3 regions of the Micromonospora sp. NPDC049114 genome follow, and region 3 is predicted to be linked to each of the others. Evidence: riboswitches for the same ligand, from Rfam matches in the RefSeq annotation. Region 3 holds a riboswitch; each other region holds the start of a gene.
What was found. A riboswitch is a leader RNA that binds a small molecule or an ion and turns the genes downstream of it on or off. The one in region 3 is predicted to bind cyclic di-AMP.
Positions count from the first base shown of each region.

Region 1: linked by a shared signal. The riboswitch ahead of AB0B39_RS13355 (C39 family peptidase) and the one ahead of AB0B39_RS06750 (NlpC/P60 family protein) in region 3 are both predicted to bind cyclic di-AMP.
Region 2: linked by a shared signal. The riboswitch ahead of AB0B39_RS20885 (hypothetical protein) and the one ahead of AB0B39_RS06750 (NlpC/P60 family protein) in region 3 are both predicted to bind cyclic di-AMP.

Region 1 covers NZ_JBEZEA010000003.1:95,416-100,569, forward strand. The annotation lists gene AB0B39_RS13340 (CDP-glycerol glycerophosphotransferase family protein) at 1-452, shown strand, start outside; gene AB0B39_RS13345 (polysaccharide pyruvyl transferase family protein) at 644-1,972, shown strand; gene AB0B39_RS13350 (alpha/beta hydrolase) at 1,991-2,743, opposite strand; gene AB0B39_RS13355 (C39 family peptidase) at 2,865-3,707, opposite strand; cyclic di-AMP (ydaO/yuaA leader) riboswitch at 3,941-4,082, opposite strand; gene AB0B39_RS13360 (hypothetical protein) at 4,366-5,133, opposite strand.
Region 2 covers NZ_JBEZEA010000007.1:102,792-107,945, reverse strand. The annotation lists gene AB0B39_RS20890 (cation diffusion facilitator family transporter) at 1-643, shown strand, start outside; cyclic di-AMP (ydaO/yuaA leader) riboswitch at 785-916, shown strand; gene AB0B39_RS20885 (hypothetical protein) at 970-1,989, shown strand; gene AB0B39_RS20880 (hypothetical protein) at 2,111-2,659, shown strand; gene AB0B39_RS20875 (SRPBCC family protein) at 3,132-3,584, opposite strand; gene AB0B39_RS20870 (PfkB family carbohydrate kinase) at 3,756-4,733, shown strand; gene AB0B39_RS20865 (5'/3'-nucleotidase SurE) at 4,730-5,154, shown strand, end outside.
Region 3 covers NZ_JBEZEA010000001.1:1,404,599-1,409,752, reverse strand. The annotation lists gene AB0B39_RS06760 (NlpC/P60 family protein) at 1-146, shown strand, start outside; gene AB0B39_RS06755 (peptidoglycan recognition family protein) at 208-2,184, opposite strand; cyclic di-AMP (ydaO/yuaA leader) riboswitch at 2,419-2,555, shown strand; gene AB0B39_RS06750 (NlpC/P60 family protein) at 2,569-3,609, shown strand; gene dcd (dCTP deaminase) at 3,670-4,248, opposite strand; gene AB0B39_RS06740 (pyridoxamine 5'-phosphate oxidase family protein) at 4,348-4,905, shown strand; gene AB0B39_RS06735 (zinc metalloprotease) at 4,984-5,154, opposite strand, start outside.

The sequences.
Region 1 (5,154 bases), on a different contig from region 3:
CTGACCGGGCGCGAACCGGCCGGCCGCACGTCTGGGGCGCCGCCGGCCGCGACCTGAGCCTGGTGGAGTGCGTGAACCGCTCCGACGCGCTGATCTCCGATGTCTCCGGGGTGATCTCGGACTACCTCTACTCCGGCAAGCCCTTCGCGGTGACCGACATGAGCGGCGAGGGTGACCGGTTCACCGAGCGGTTCCCGCTGGCCGGCGCGGGCTACGTGCTGCACCGGGACATGACGAACCTGGACGAGGTGCTGGGCCAGCTGCTCGGCGCCGACCCGATGGCACCGGGGCGCTGGGCGACCCGGCGGCGCTACCTCGGTGACTTCCCGGCCGAGTCGTACGCCGACGCGTTCCTGGACGCCGCCCGGCGCGAGCTGGAGCCGGACTGGACCCCGCCGCCTCCCGGACGGCCGGTCGAGCCGAACCTGGTGCCGGTCTCCCCCACCACCTGAGCCGCCGGGCCGGCTCGCCTCCCACACGCTGCTCCGCAGCGACGGCGGCACGCTCGCCGCGTGCGGGCACGGGCCGGACGGTGGCCTAGTATCGCGAGGCCTGGAGGTGAAGATGTGCCGCCTCCCGGAACATTGCCGGACGATCTCCGGGGTCGGACGCCACCGCCGCCGGACGAGAGGTGGAGCCACCGATGCATCAGCGGATCCTGCTGCGCGCCCGCAAGGGCCCGTTCCACGTCCTCAGCGCCGAGGAGACGTACGAGCGGGACTGGATCGGTAAGAACACCGGCAATCTGGTCTTCAGCCACGCCGCGCACAAGCTCCTGGCCACCTCCGCGGCTGAGATCACCCCGTCGCGCTTCCGGGCGGACCCACGCGATGCCGACGAGATCAACGAGAAGTACGACGTCTTCGTGATACCACTGGCCAACGCGTTCCGCCATGACTACGCAAAGCAGCTGACGTCGATGACTCGGCTGATCGAACGGCTGAAGATCCCGGTGGTGGTGCTCGGAGTCGGGGCGCAGACCGACGTGGACGGCGACCTGGAGCAGCTCCGCCCGATCGACGAGCCGGTCAGCGCATTCTGCCGGGCGGTGCTCGACCGCTCGCACAGCATCGGCGTACGCGGCGAGATCACCGAGAACTACCTCCGCAAGCTGGGTTTCTCGGCTGTCGAGCAGATCGGCTGCCCGTCGATGTTCCTGCACGGCGACAGCCTGCGCATCGAGAAGACGAAGGCGACCCTGGGCGTCGACGACCGGCTCGCGTTCGTCATCTCGCCGTACGTCAAGGCGCTGGCCCCCCTCGTCCTGCACCACCACCGGCGCTACCCGAACCTGCGCTACGTGGCACAGGACCTCTACACCCTCGGCACCCTGCTCTACGGCGACGCGCCGCAGCTGCGGGGAATGACCGCCGACATGCCGATCCACACCTCGCACCCGCTCTTCGTCGAGGACAAGGTGCGGATGTTCATGGACCCGTGGCCCTGGATGGAGTATCTCTCCGGGTTCGACTTCGCCTTCGGCACCCGGATCCACGGCACCATCACGGCGCTGATCTCGGGCATCCCCGGCTATCTGCTGGCGCACGACTCGCGCACCCTGGAGCTGGCCCGATACTTCGACATCCCGCACCGGTTGTTGCGCGATGTGCCGGCCGACGTCGACGCTGCCCAGCTCTATGCGGAAGCCGACTACACGGCCCTGAACGACGGCCACAAGGAGCGCTTCGAGCGGATCACCGCGTTCCTCGCCAAGCACGACCTCGGCCTCTCGTTCGCCGACGGAGACAGCGCCATCCGCTTCGACGAGCAGGTCCGTCAGACCGTCTACCCCCCTGCGGTCCGGCCGGTCTCCGCCTACTCTCCCGAGGAGTTGCTGACGCGCATCCAGTGGCTGCGGGACGAAACCCGGACGCTCCAGGAGAAGGTCAGGACCCTCCACGCGAAGTCGCTGCGCGAGCGGATCAAGCAGGCCGTCGCCGGCCGGGTCCGTCGGACGCTCGGAGCCAGGTGACCAGCCACCGCATCCAGCTCACCCACGTTGGTACGGGTCGAGCAGCGCCAGCACGGCCGCCGGGTCCTGCACGTGTGCGTTGTGGCCGAGACCGGGCAGCGTGGCGACAGGTACGCCGTACGCCTTGAGCTGCTCGTCGGTGACCATCGGGTCGTGTTCCCCGCGGGCCAGCACCACCGGCACGTCGGTCGCCGCCAGCAACGCGGCCAGGTCGGGCTCGCCGACGCCGAAGGCTGTCGGGTCCATGGCGAGGCGCCACCGGCCGTCGACCTGACGCAACCCGGCGTCCACCATCGGATGATCCGGCGGGACCAGGCCGCCCAACCCGGAGACGCGCAGGTAGCGGCGGGCCGCCTCGGTGCGGCTGGCGAACCAGCTCACCGGGTATGCGGCGAGCTCAGCGGCGCGGGCCAGCTCAGCGGGCGACCAGAGCGCCTTGATGCCGAGCCCGACCACCGCGTCCACAGGTGTCCCTGCGGCGCGGGCGGCCAGCGCCAGGCCGACCACCCCGCCCAGCGAGTGCCCGAGCACGACGAGCCGGTCGTCGGGGGCGAGGCCGGCGGCGATCCGGGCGGCGAAACCAGCAAAGGAGTACGACGGCAACGGGGCCGACCAGCCGTGGCCGGCGAGGTCCGGTGCGAGCCACCGCCCCGGCCAGTGCTGCTCCAGCAACGGCGCCCACGGCAGCCAGACGTCTCCGGTTGCCCCCATCCCGTGCAGCAGCAGCAGGACGGGCCGGCGACCGGTGCGGCCACCCGATTCATCCACCACGGCCGCAGTCTGCCACGGTTCGCGGCCGGGTACGAGAGTCGTCGATGGCGGCTGCCGGAATGCGGCCGCGGGCGCCGGCCCCTTGTGGGGGACGACGCCCGCGGCGGTCTACGTGCCTGGGTCAGGCGGAGTACCCGCGGGTGGCCATCCAGTTGGCAAGGTCGATCGTGGTGATCCAGTAGGACGGGTCGGCCGGGTTCGCCGAGTCGGCGATCCGCACGGTCCGGCCGTTGTCCTTGTACCCCACGACAGCGACGTAGTGACCGCCGCCGTAGGAGTGCCAGCCGCCGTCGGTGTCGGTGGCGTCGCCGACGACGTTGGCCACCACGCCCCGGCCGTCGGTGATGGCCTTGACCACATCGGCCTGGAGCCGGTCCATCTGGGCCGGGCTGGGCGTGCCGGCGAACATCCGGGTCCGGTACGGGGAGCCCTTCACCTCGGCGTTGAGCGCTCGGGTGGTGTCCTCGGCCGAGTTGGTGCCCATCTCGGTGGTGCCCAGCTCGGCACCGAGTTCCTCCTGGGTGCGGTCGATGCCGGTGGCGCTGAGCGCGTTGCGGGTGGCCGCGGGGCCGCAGTTGTAGTACGTGTTCTGCGCCTCGTAGTCGTAGTCGAGCACCTTGGTCGCGGGCGGCTTCGGCGGCTGCGGCTTGCGGGTCAGGTCCGGGTTGGCGCTGGCCTTGGCGGCGGGCGACGCGGCGCTGGTGGCTGGGGCGGCGGTCGTCGGCGCGGCGCTGGGGGACGCGTCGCGCGCGTCGCCGAGGGGAACGGCGGTGTCACTGCGCATCTCGGCGACAGTGGTCGCGGTGCGGTGGTTGGCCGGCGCGTCGTCGGCGCCGGTGAGCAGGGCGCCGGTGGTCGTGGCGATCACGAGGGCCGCGGCGGAGGTGGCGACGATCTGGTACCGGCGCTCGGTCGCCAGGCGACGGAGCTGACGCTGCATGGTGTGCTTCACGGGGTCCTCCACGGATCGGGGGAGAGCGGCACACCCACGGGCCGGACCGGTATCCGGGCAGGCGCCAGCGCGCGGACAGTGGTCCGCGGATGGTGAACCGCTCAGGGAAACGCCCGGCGGGACCGGGCGGGAAAGGCGATGACCCGGGGGTCAGCTCACCGTCACTGGACGGATGAGCGGGGGCACCGCTGCGCCGTGGAGGCGTGGGAACAACCGAGGGGTGGAAAGGTGCTGCACGGGTTTGGAACTCCTTCCGACACCGCCTACCGGGTTAGCTGACGGATTCGGGCGGGAAGATCGCCCTACCGCGGGCCGTGGCTCGCGGATTCACCCCAGACTTACTGATGGGTCCCCGGTTCGTTAATCACGATTGAGCGGGTCGGCGCGGCGTCGCCTGTTGCGATCGGTTACCGCACCGGACGGGACGACACTACTGGCCTGTTCGCAGCCTGCCAAGCCAGGTTCGCCTGCGTAAACCCGATTCGGTGCAGCAATTTCTGCGCGTATTGCCGATGATGTGACTCGATGGGACAACCGGTTACGGAGACGCCTATGGGCGACAACCGGACAGGCCGCCGATAACGCGCCACAATCACGGGAAATATCGAGCACAACGCGTCGGACGCCCGAATTCCGAACGACGTGACCGGGCTCACGTAACGGATCAGGCTCAACTCGCGCTAGCCGGGCGCCACCGTGCCACGGGGGCGGGACGGGACGCCCCGCTCGCCCCGGGTCGGGCGAGGGCCGGGCTGGGCCGCAGCCGCGCCGTTGCCGCGTACGCCTCCTCGGCAAGGGTGCGCGCCGACTCGGCGGCCAGTTCCGCGTCCCGCCAGGCGGCCCGCTCCGCGGTGGCGGCGGCCCGGTAGTCGGCCAGTCTCGCGTCCCGGATCGCCCGGCTGAGCAGCACCTCCTGCTCGGCCGGGTGCCGCCGGGAATCCCAGCCGCGCCGGTGGGCGAACACGTCACTGAGCTGCGCCATGGTCAGATCGCCCCGCCAGTACGCCGCCATCGCCGCACGGTGCAGGTAGCGCTCCCGGGAGGCGTACTCGGCGGGTGTCCGCGGGGTGTGCGGAGTGGGCAGCACGTCAGAGCCGACGAAGCGGCGGGCGGCGGTGTCCGCCTCGTCGTACCTCAGCCAGGCCCGCTCCACGTGTTCCTGAGCGGTGAGCCAGGCATCGCGTCGCCGCCGGGCCGTCCTGGCGGCGCCGGTCGCGGCGACGGCCACCTCCTCGGCGTACCGGCGCAGGTCGTCGGCTTCGGCCGCGGCCACCTCGCGGGCGGTCGGCGCGGCCGGGACCGGGTCGTCCGCGGGGCGGTCCCCCAGGCGGGCGACCAGCACGGCGAGTACGCCCAGTGCCAGCAGGAACAGGGTCGACCAGATGGCGGCGGCCTGCGGCACCTCGGTCACGAACTGGTAGAAGACGGCAGTCTCCACGGTCGGCTCCTCGGGGAGAGC
Region 2 (5,154 bases), on a different contig from region 3:
CGCCGCCCTGGCCAACGCCGTCCTGCTCTCCGGCGTGGCGGTCTACGTGCTGATCGAGGCGATCGGGCGGTTCGGCGACCCCCACGAGGTGCTGACCGGCCCGATGCTCGCGGTGGCCGTCCTCGGCCTGCTCGCCAACGTGGTCGCGTTCGCGCTGCTGCGCGCCGGCGCCCGGGAGAGCATCAACCTCCAGGGCGCCTACCTGGAGGTGCTCGGCGATCTGCTCGGCTCGCTCGGCGTGATCGGCGCGGCGCTGCTCATCGCGGTCACCGAGTGGTGGTGGGCCGACCCGTTGGTAGCGGTCGCCATCGGCGTGTTCATCCTGCCGCGCACCTGGCGGCTGGGTCGCGCCGCCGTCCGCATCCTGGTGCAGGCCGCCCCGGAACACCTCCAGGTCACCGCCGTGCACGACCGACTGGCCGCGGTGCCCGGCGTCGTCGAGGTGCACGACCTGCACGTCTGGACGCTCACCTCGGGCATGGAGGTGGCCTCCGCACACCTGATCATGGCGCCCGGCGGGGAGGTCGGCGCGGTGCTCACCGCGGCGCGCAGCGCCCTGCGGGAGGACTTCCGCATCGAGCACGCCACGCTCCAGATCGAGCCCGGCGCCGCCCCGGACGCCTGCGGTTCGATCGAGTGGTGATCCCTTAACTGACGAAATGACCGTTCAGCAGTCATTTTGGGTGGTGGCGCGGACACCTTCCGTCACATCGACTGCACACGCCCCACCTGCACCGGTAGGCTCGTCCCCGGCCACCACCCGGCGGCGCCCTCCCGGCGCCGGTGGCGGCCGCCGCCTAATCACCCGAGAGGGCGAACCGGGGAACCATGTTCCTGGGGTGCATCCGCGTCAGCGGTAGGGATCTTCCGTCCCGAACCCGTCAGCTAACCCGGTCGGCGGCTGACGGAAGGACATGCGTAGTGGCACCAGCACGACCACCCGCCGCCCGACTCGCGGCACTGATCGTCATGATGGTCACCCTCGGCGTCGCCCTCCCGGTGGGCGCCGCCACCGCCGCTCCCCCCGGCGGCCTGCGGGCCGCCGCGGCACCCGACGGCGACGAGGAGGGCGGCACCCCCGCGCTGCGGGCCCAACTGGAGGCCGCCAGCAAGGGCTACCTGGACGCGAAGCGCGCCCTGGACACCTCCGTCCAGCGACAGCAGCAACTCGCGGCAAAGCTGAAGACCACCGAGGCCGAGATGACCGTGCGCAACGGCAAGGTCGGCGAGATCGCCGGCGTGGCCTACCGCACCGGCCGGCTCAGCACCGTCTCGGCGCTGCTCAACACCAACACCCCCGAGGGCTTCATGGACCGGGCGGCCGCGCTGGACGTGGTGGCCGCCAACGAGGACCGGGTACTGCGCGACCTGCACGCCACCCGGGACGAGGCCAACCGCACCCGCACCGCCCTGGACGGCGAGATCCGCGAGCAGCGCAAGCAGGTCGAGGTGATGGCCAAGCGCAAGGAGCAGGCCGAACGGGCCCTGACGGTGGCCACCAGCAAGCCGCGCACCACCGCCGCCGACACCAGCTCCAACCGGGGCACCTCCACCGCCAACGCCCAGCCCGCGCCGCGCAACTCCGACGGCTCCTGGCCGTCCGAGTCGTGCAGCATCAACGACCCCACCCCGGCCAGCGGCTGCATCACCCCCCGCACCCTGCACGCCCTCAACCAGGCGAAGGCCGCCGGCTTCACCCGGTACGTCTCCTGTCACCGCTCGGGCGGCTCGGGCGAACACCCGAAGGGTCGGGCCTGTGACTTCGCCGCGCAGAAGGGCGGCTTCGGCGGGGACGCCACCGGCGGCGACAAGACGTACGGCAGCAATCTGGCCGCCTACTTCATCCGCAACTCCGACCGGCTCGCCGTGCTCTACGTGATCTGGTACAGGCAGATCTGGCTGCCCAGCAGCGGGTGGAAGTCGTACAGCGGGGGGAACGGCGACCCCTCCAGCGACCACACCAACCACGTACACCTGTCGGTGTACTGACCCTGTCGGTGGCCGGCGCACCGTCGAGCGGGTGCGCCGGCCCCGGGTACGTCAGCGGACGTACCCCGGACGTCGCCGGCGGTCGGACGACCCGGCCGGGCCGGGCCGGCAGCATTCGGGTATGCCGCGAATACCGCCCGCCACCCGCAAGGCGCTGCTCACCCTGCACCTCATCACCTCGCTCGGTTGGCTCGGAGCCGACCTGGTGCTGCTCACCCTCGGCATCGCGGCACAGCGCGGCGCCGACCCGGCAGTGGTCTACCCGGTCGCCGGGCTCGTCGGCACGGTGCTGTTCGCGCCGCTGAGCGTGCTCGTCTGGCTCGTCGGCGTCGCCAGCGCGCTGCTCACCCCGTGGGGCCTGGTGCGCTACCGGTGGGTGCTGGTCAAGCTGGTGATCACCACGGTGATGGTCGGGCTGGTGCTGTTCCTGCTCACCCCGAACCTGCGGCACGCGAGCGCGCTGGGCGCCGCCCTGCCCGCCCGGGACCGCGCCGACCTGGTGATCGCGCCCGCGGTGTCGACCAGCCTCATGATCATCGCGACAGTGCTCTCCACGTACAAGCCCTGGGGACGCCGACCCGCGCGACCTCGCCGCCCCGGGACCGCACGAGCCGCGACGCAGGCTCCTCGCGCCGCCAGCACCGGGCATGATCGCGCGATGACGGGGTGACCAACGCCGTCACCATCGCGATGACGCCGGGGACGGGCGAGGTACGAGCCTGATCACGACGGCCGCGCGCCGGGTGCCAAGGGGGTGCGCACGTCCTTTGCTCTGCTTCAGCGGAGGCAACACGGATGGCCCTCGCCTGTCGACTCCGCTGAAGCAGAGCAAAGGACCACGCTCACGCATCCGGTCGCCGGGTCGGGCCAGGCCGGGTCGAGCCGGGTTGCGCCAGGCCAGGCCGCGTTGCGCCAGTCCGGGCCGCGTCATGCCAGGCCAGGCCGGGCCACGTCACGCCAGGCCACGTCACGCCAGGCCGGGCCACGTCACGCCAGGCCGGGCCACATCACGCCAGGCCGGGCCGGGCCGCGCCAGGCCGGGCCGGGCCGCGCCAGGCCGGGCCGCCTTGCGTTGCGCCGAACCGGACGGTCCCGGCTGCGCTGGCGTCGCGGCTATCAGGCGGCCTCGACGGGTCGCGGGCTCAGGGCGCGGGGCGGTCGAGGGCCGCGCCGAGGCGGGTGGCCAGGGCGAGGTGGGCGGCGCGGGCCTGGCCGAAGGCGTACCGGAACAGGGGTGTCGGCGCGCGCAGGGTGATGTCGACGTCGATCCGGACCAGCCCGTCCGGCTCGGCGCGCAGCCGCGTGTGGTTGCGGACGGTGGTGGCCGGCCACTGGCGGGCCACCGTGACGATCTCGTCCGGCTCGCAGATCAGCACATCCGCCTGGTAGGTGGTGCGAAAGCGCAACGGCCCCACCGCCAGCCTGTCGTTGATCGTGTAGCTGGCCTGCGCGCCCGGACGGGGCCGCACCCGGCGGACCCGGACGATCAGGGGGTGCAGGTCGCCCTGGCGGGTCAGGTCGCTCAACAACGCCGCAGCCTCGGCGAGTGAGCAGCGGGCCTGGACGGTGTAGCTGAAGCTGTCGCTGCTGAGCACACCGTCTCCCGACGTCGCTGGTCGCACGATCGTCCCGTACCCGGCGCACGCTGGCAACGCCCGGACGGACACCGTGCGTTGTCCCGGTATTCGCGCAGCGTTCCGATTACGGTCGGCTGATAGGAAATCACCGGTTGCGACGAAGGGTGGACGCATGTTCGGTGACGACCGGTGAGCGGGCACGTGATGGTCTTCGCGCCCACCCCACAGCTGACGGTGACCGTGGACCAGCCGAACGACCAGCCCGAACTGCACCTGCACCCCGGCGGCCAGGGCGTCTGGCAGGCCCGCATGGTGCTGTCGCTCGGGGTCCACGTGGTGCTCTGCGCCGCGCTCGGTGGCGAGATCGGTCAGGTGCTGGAGCCGCTGCTGGTCAGCGAGGGGGTGGACCTGAAGGTGGTGGTGCGCGACTCCGGCAGCGGCGGGTACGTGCACGACCGGCGGGGCGGATCCCGACAGGAGGTCGTGGACGTCCCCGGGGACCGACTGAGCCGCCACGAGCTGGACGAGTTGTACAACCTGGCACTCGGCGAGGGACTGCGCGCCGACGTGAGCGTCCTCAGTGGTCCGAACGCGCCGTGGCTCGTCCCGGCCGACCTGTACCGCCGCTTCGCCGCCGACCTCGGCGCCAACGGCAGCCGCGTGGTGGTCGACCTGTCGGGCGATCACCTGGGCGCCGTACTGGACAGCGGCGTGTTCTTTCTCAAGGTGAGTCACGAGGAGCTGATCCGGGACGGTCGCGCCCGCAGTGCAGATGGCCCCGAGCTGACCCGAGCGATGTACGACCTGCACGCCGCCGGCGCCGAGACGGTGGTGGTGAGCCGAGCCGACCAGCCGGCGCTGGCGCTCATCGACGGGGAACTCTTCGAGGTGCGGATGCCCCGGCTGGAGGCCGCCGATCCGCGTGGTGCGGGCGACTCGATGACCGCCGGGGTGGCGGCCGTGATCGCCAGTGGTGGCGACATCCGGACCGCCATCCGCACCGGCGCCGCGGCCGGAGCGCTGAACGTGACCCGGCACGGGCTGGGCACCGGACGGCTGGACTCGATCACCGGACTGGTGGAGCGGGTCCAACTGGTCCCGGCGGACAGCCGACAGCAGGAGCGGACCACCCCCGACGAACTGGCCGACCGGGTGGTCGAGCGATGACGCTGCGGGTGCTCGTCACCAACGACGACGGGATCGCCGCGCCGGGCATCCGGGCGTTGGCGCTGGCCGCCGCCCAGCGGGGCCTGGACGTGGTGGTCGCGGCGCCGCGGGAGGAAGCCAGTGGCGCCAGCGCCGCGATGAGCGCTGTGGAACGGGACGGACGCGTGGTGGTGCACGACCATCCGCTGCCCGACCTGGCGGGTGTGCCGGCGTACGGGGTCGCCGGCTCGCCCGGCTTCATCACGCTGATCGCGCTGCACGGCGCGTTCGGCCCGCCGCCGACGGTCGTGCTGTCGGGCATCAACCGGGGCGCCAACGCCGGCCGCGCCGTGCTGCACTCCGGCACGGTGGGCGCCGCCTTCACCGCCGCCTCGAACGGGTGCCGGGCGATGGCCGTCTCACTGGACGTGCTCTCCGCGGG
Region 3 (5,154 bases):
ACCTGGTCTTCTTCTTCTCCGGCCTGAGCCATGTCGGGCTGTATCTGGGTAACAACCAGATGGTGCACGCGCCTCGTGCCGGCAAACCGGTGCAGGTGTCCAGCATCAACACCATGCCCATCGCCGGGTTCCGCCGACCCGGCTGATCCAGCTGACGTCACGAGGGCCCCCGGTCGGATGACCGGGGGCCCTCGTCGTTTGTCGTCGTCAGCGGGGTGCGCCCACCGGGGACGGCAGGAGCTGCACGTCGGCGAGATCGACGTACATGATGCGGTGGCCGAACTGGATCTGCACGTACCGGTTCTTGCCGCGGATCACCGTCCAGTCGCCGGGCGAGGAGCCGTCGAACGTGCTGGCCCGGTAGTACTCACCGGCCAGCACCGCGCCGACGGCGTACCGCTGACCGGCGGCGAGCGTGTACTGCAGTGGTGAGATCGCCTGGTACGGCACACCCTCGGGGTAGGCGGCCTGCTCCGGGTACGCCCGACCGTAGACCGGGATGGTGGCCCGGCCGGGCTTCGGGACGGCCACCACGCCGACGGTCCAGCTGGCGGTCGGCGCGGACGCCGGGTTGTGGAACCAGGCGCGTTGCCCGAGGTACCAGATGGCCGTCCAGTCGCCCTGCCGTCCGGCCAGGGCGTACGTCTGGCCGGCGGAGGCCCGGGCCCCGTGGTCCGACACGTCCATCGTGTTCGGGGTGCCGTCCGGGCGCAGCGCGATGTCGTTGACCAGCGGCGCGTCCTCGGACGGCGCGGTGTGCAGCACCACCGACGAGGAGCCGCGCGGCGCGCACGGCGTCCCAGGGGTGACGCAACCGGTGAACGCCGGTTGGTTGGTCGCGTAGTCGGGGTCGATCCGGACGAGCCCGGTGGCCGGGGTGCCGGTGTCCAGGCGCGGTGCGTGCAGCAGGTCGAAGTAGTGCGTCCAGTCCCAGTACGGCCCCGGGTCCCAGTGCATGCCGCGCACTGTCGACGCGATGGTGCCGGGCACGTTGTCGTGGCCGATGATGTGCTGGCGGTCCAGCGGGATCCCGTACCGCAGCGCGAGGTGCCGGACGAGTTTCGCCGAGGTCCGGTACATCGCCTCGGTGTACCAGGTGCCCTGCGCGGCGAAGCCCTCGTGTTCCAGCCCGATCGACTTCGCGTTGACGTACCAGTTGCCGGCGTGCCAGGCGACGTCCTTGGTCTTGACGTGCTGGGCGATGTTCCCGTCCACCGAGCGCAGCGAGTAGTGCCAGCTCACGTAGGTCGGGTCCTGGACGAGTTTCAGCGTGGTCGCCCAACTCGCCTCGGTGTCGTGGATGACGATGTACTCGATCTTCTGCCGGGCGGGCCGGTCGGAGAGATCGTGGTTGCCGTAGTCGCCGTCGCCGAACGCCTCGTAGGGTGCCGGGATCCACTCACAGGAGACGGTCCGTGGGCACTCCAGCCCGTCCGGGCGGGCGAGTCGTCGCAGGCCCAGCCGGTCCAACCAGGAGCGCTGGGGCTGGACCGTGCGGGCCGGCAACGTCACCCGCTGGCCGTCGTCGGTCACGCGGGACTCGCCGGCGCCGATGGTGGTGAAGACCTCGTCGGCGAAGGCCGCCGCGGCGTCGGCGCTGTCCGCGCCGGCGTACCGGGCCACCGCGCCGTACCAGGTCGCGGGGTCGGTGCCGGCACCCACCGGGGCGCCCACCTCCCGTTGGTACGCGGCCAGCAGCGCCGCCCCGCCCCGAATGTTTGTCGTCGGGTCGCTGCGCAGCGCCTCGGGGGCGGCCCCGGTCAGCGCGGCGGCGGCGTCGACGGTCTGCAACGCGGCGGTGGGCGGCGCGGGATCCGTGGCTGTTGCGGGTGCCATGGGGGCACGGGAGTTGTCGCCGCGCGGATCCTCGGCGCCGGCGTCGTGGTGGCCGCGCGCGGGTAGGGCGGCCACGTGGCGGGCATCGGTCAGGTGCATCGGTCCGTAGCCGCCGCTGGTGCTCGGGGTGCCGGCGTTGCTGTCCCAGCGGGACTCCAGGTAGGAGACCCCGAGCAGCACGGCGGTCGGCACGCCGTACTCGGTCGACGCGGCGGCGTACTGCTGCTGACGGTCGGCGGAGGGTGCTGCGGAGGCGGTGCCGGCGCTCAGCGGTACGGCGGCCGTGGCGATGACCACCGCGACCGCGAGCGATGCGCGCCGGCCGGCGGACAGGGTTGGACGTTCCATCGAACCCCCTAGATTTGACTGGTAACTGTGTGGTCACCTTCGCGCCGGTCGGGAGTCCGCGTCAATACCTTTCCATATATCAAACTGCATCGAAAGAAACCTTCACACACGCTCGGTGATCTCCTCCAATCGGTACGGAGTGTCACGGCCGCACGGGTTGCGGATCGGTAACGGCCGTCTCTACTCTGGTCATTTGTCGGCCCGGTAGCAGGTCCGCCCATCCCGGGCGGTAACGGACCGACACCGCCGAGTCGCTTTCGAGCGAGCCGGGGACCCAGGTTCCCCCGGGGTGAATCCGCAGCCAATGCGGTAGGGCGCCAACTTCCCGCCCGAACCCGTCAGCTAACCCGGTAGGCGGTCGGGAAGAAGGAGTACGGAACCCCGGTGGCCCTCCATGCCCCGCGGCCGTCGTCCGAACGGTCGGCCCCGGCCGACCCGACGTCGACAGTGCCGCGTCCACGCTGGTCCCGCTTCACCACCGCCCTCGCCGCACTGGTCGGCGTTGCCGTCGTCCTGACCGGCAGCGCCACGGCGGCCCACGCGGACCCGTCCGTCGCCGAGATCGAGCGCCAGATCGACGCCGACTGGAACAAGCTCGAACCGGTAATCGAACGGCACAACGCCACCCGCGCGGACCTGGCCGCCAAGCGCAAGCAGGCCGACGCGCTCGCCGCCCGCATCGCGCCCCTGGAGCGCCAGGTCGACGCCGCGATGAACAAGGTCAGCGCGCTTGCCGTGCGCGCGTACATGGGCGAGAACCTGTCGACGGTCAACACGATGCTCGGCAGCCGGTCGCCCGGTGAGGTGGTCGGGCAGCTCGAAATGCTCGACCGGTTCGCCCACAACCAGCAGCAGGACGTCCGGCAGGTCGCCGATCTCCGCGACGAGCTGGCCCGGCAGAAGGCGCCGCTCGACGAGATGGTGGCCCAGCTGACCCGGACCGAAGCGCAGCTGGCGGCGAAGAAGAAGCAGATCAACGACGAGATCGACAGGCTGCAGAAGCTGCGCCTCAAGGTGTACGGCAACGGCGGCGGCGGTCCCCTGCGTCCGGCGCCCTGCCCGGCCAGCTACCCCGGCGGCGGCGCGGGCATTGCGGTCAAGTTCGCCTGCGCTCAGATCGGCAAGCCGTACGTGTGGGGCGCCGAGGGTCCGAACTCGTACGACTGCTCCGGGCTGATGCTCGCCGCGTGGGCGAAGGCCGGTGTGTCTCTGCCGCACAACGCCGCCGCGCAGAGCCGGGTGACCAAGAACGTCAGCAGGGCCGATCTGCGCCCCGGTGACCTGGTCTTCTACTACAGCGACATCCACCACGTCGGCATGTACGTCGGCAATGGCTGGGTGGTGCACGCCTCCCAGGCCGGTGTGCCCATCAAGATGAAGAAGGTCGACGACGGGCCGATCCACAGCTACGGCCGTCCCGGCTGACCGACGCCGGACACAGCGAGGGCCCGTCGCGATCTCGTCGCGGCGGGCCCTCGTCGTGCGTCAGCGCGTCGGCCAGGCACGCCAGTTCTGCCAGGAGCGGCTCGGCGTTGGCCCCCGCTGGCCCTGGTAACGCGAGCCGTAGACCACCGAGCCGTACGGGTGCTCGGCCGGCGAGGAGAGCCGGAAGATGCAGAGCTGGCCGATCTTCATGCCCGGCCAGAGGGTGATCGGGAGGTTCGCCACGTTGGACAGCTCCAGCGTCACGTGACCGGAGAAGCCCGGGTCGATGAACCCGGCGGTGGAGTGGGTGAGCAGGCCGAGGCGGCCCAGTGAGCTCTTGCCCTCCAGCCGGCCGGCGAGTTGGTCGCCGAGCGAGATCACTTCCAGCGTCGAGGCGAGCACGAACTCCCCCGGGTGCAGCACGAACGGCTCGCCCTCGGGCACCTCGACCACCGAGGTCAGGTCGTCCTGCTGCATGGCCGGATCGATGTGGGTGTAGAGATGGTTGTTGAAGACCCGGAACAGCCGGTCGAGTCGTACGTCGATGCTGGACGGTTGGACCAGGGTGGGCTCGAACGGTTCCAGGCCCAGCGTGCCGGCCTTGATCTCGGAGACCAGGTCGCGGTCGGAGAGCAGCATCGGACCACCATAGCGGCGTCGGCCGGATCGGCCGGATTCGGTGCCGGTGACCAGCGCGTCGAGGTCGCTGCTCGTACATTTGTTCGATAGAATGCTCGCATGGCTTCCTGGTCCGAATTCGCCGCCGACGAGCCCCGCCTCGCCGACGGGATCCGCGTTCTCCTGCAGCAGTACGGGCCGGGCTTCGGCTACCTGGCCACGGTCCGCGCCGACGGCGGGCCCCGGGTCCATCCGGTCTCCCCGGTCATCACCGACGAGGGTCTCTTCTGCTTCATCATCGACTCGCCGAAGCGCCGCGACCTCGAACGGGACGGCCGCTACGCGCTGCACTCGTTCCCCCCGGAGGAGAGCGACGACGAGGCGTACGTGGCGGGCCACGCCTGGCCGGTCACCGACCCGGTCCAGGTGGCCCGACTGGCGCAGAGCGCCCGGGCCGAGCCCCAGGTCGACTGGCGGCTGTTCGAGTTCACCGTCGACGTGGCGATGTTGACCCGTCGCGAGCAGCACGCCGCAGGCGTCCCGGGTGTCGCCCCGAGCCGTCCGGCCGTGCGGGTCTGGCTGGACCCGCAAGCCCCGCCCGCGCCGGCCGCGCCGGTCCCCGTACCGCAGACGCGCCCGGCCCGGCGCAGCCGTGACGTCCAGTGCACGGCCGCCTGACCACGGCCCTGTTGTCCCACAGAACGCCGGTGCCGGCTCCGTCGTGACGGAGCCGGCACCAGGTGTACGCGAGGAGAGTTACGCCGCGCGGTACGCGTTCCACGCGGTGAGCATGCGGCTCGCCTGACCCGGGGTGAACTGGTACATGCACGAGTCGTAGGTGTAGTCCATGAAGTTGGTGATCGGGTCCAGGCCGGTCGCCGAGCAGGTGTCCCGCCCGGTCGGGCACTGGTACGCCGGCGACGCCTC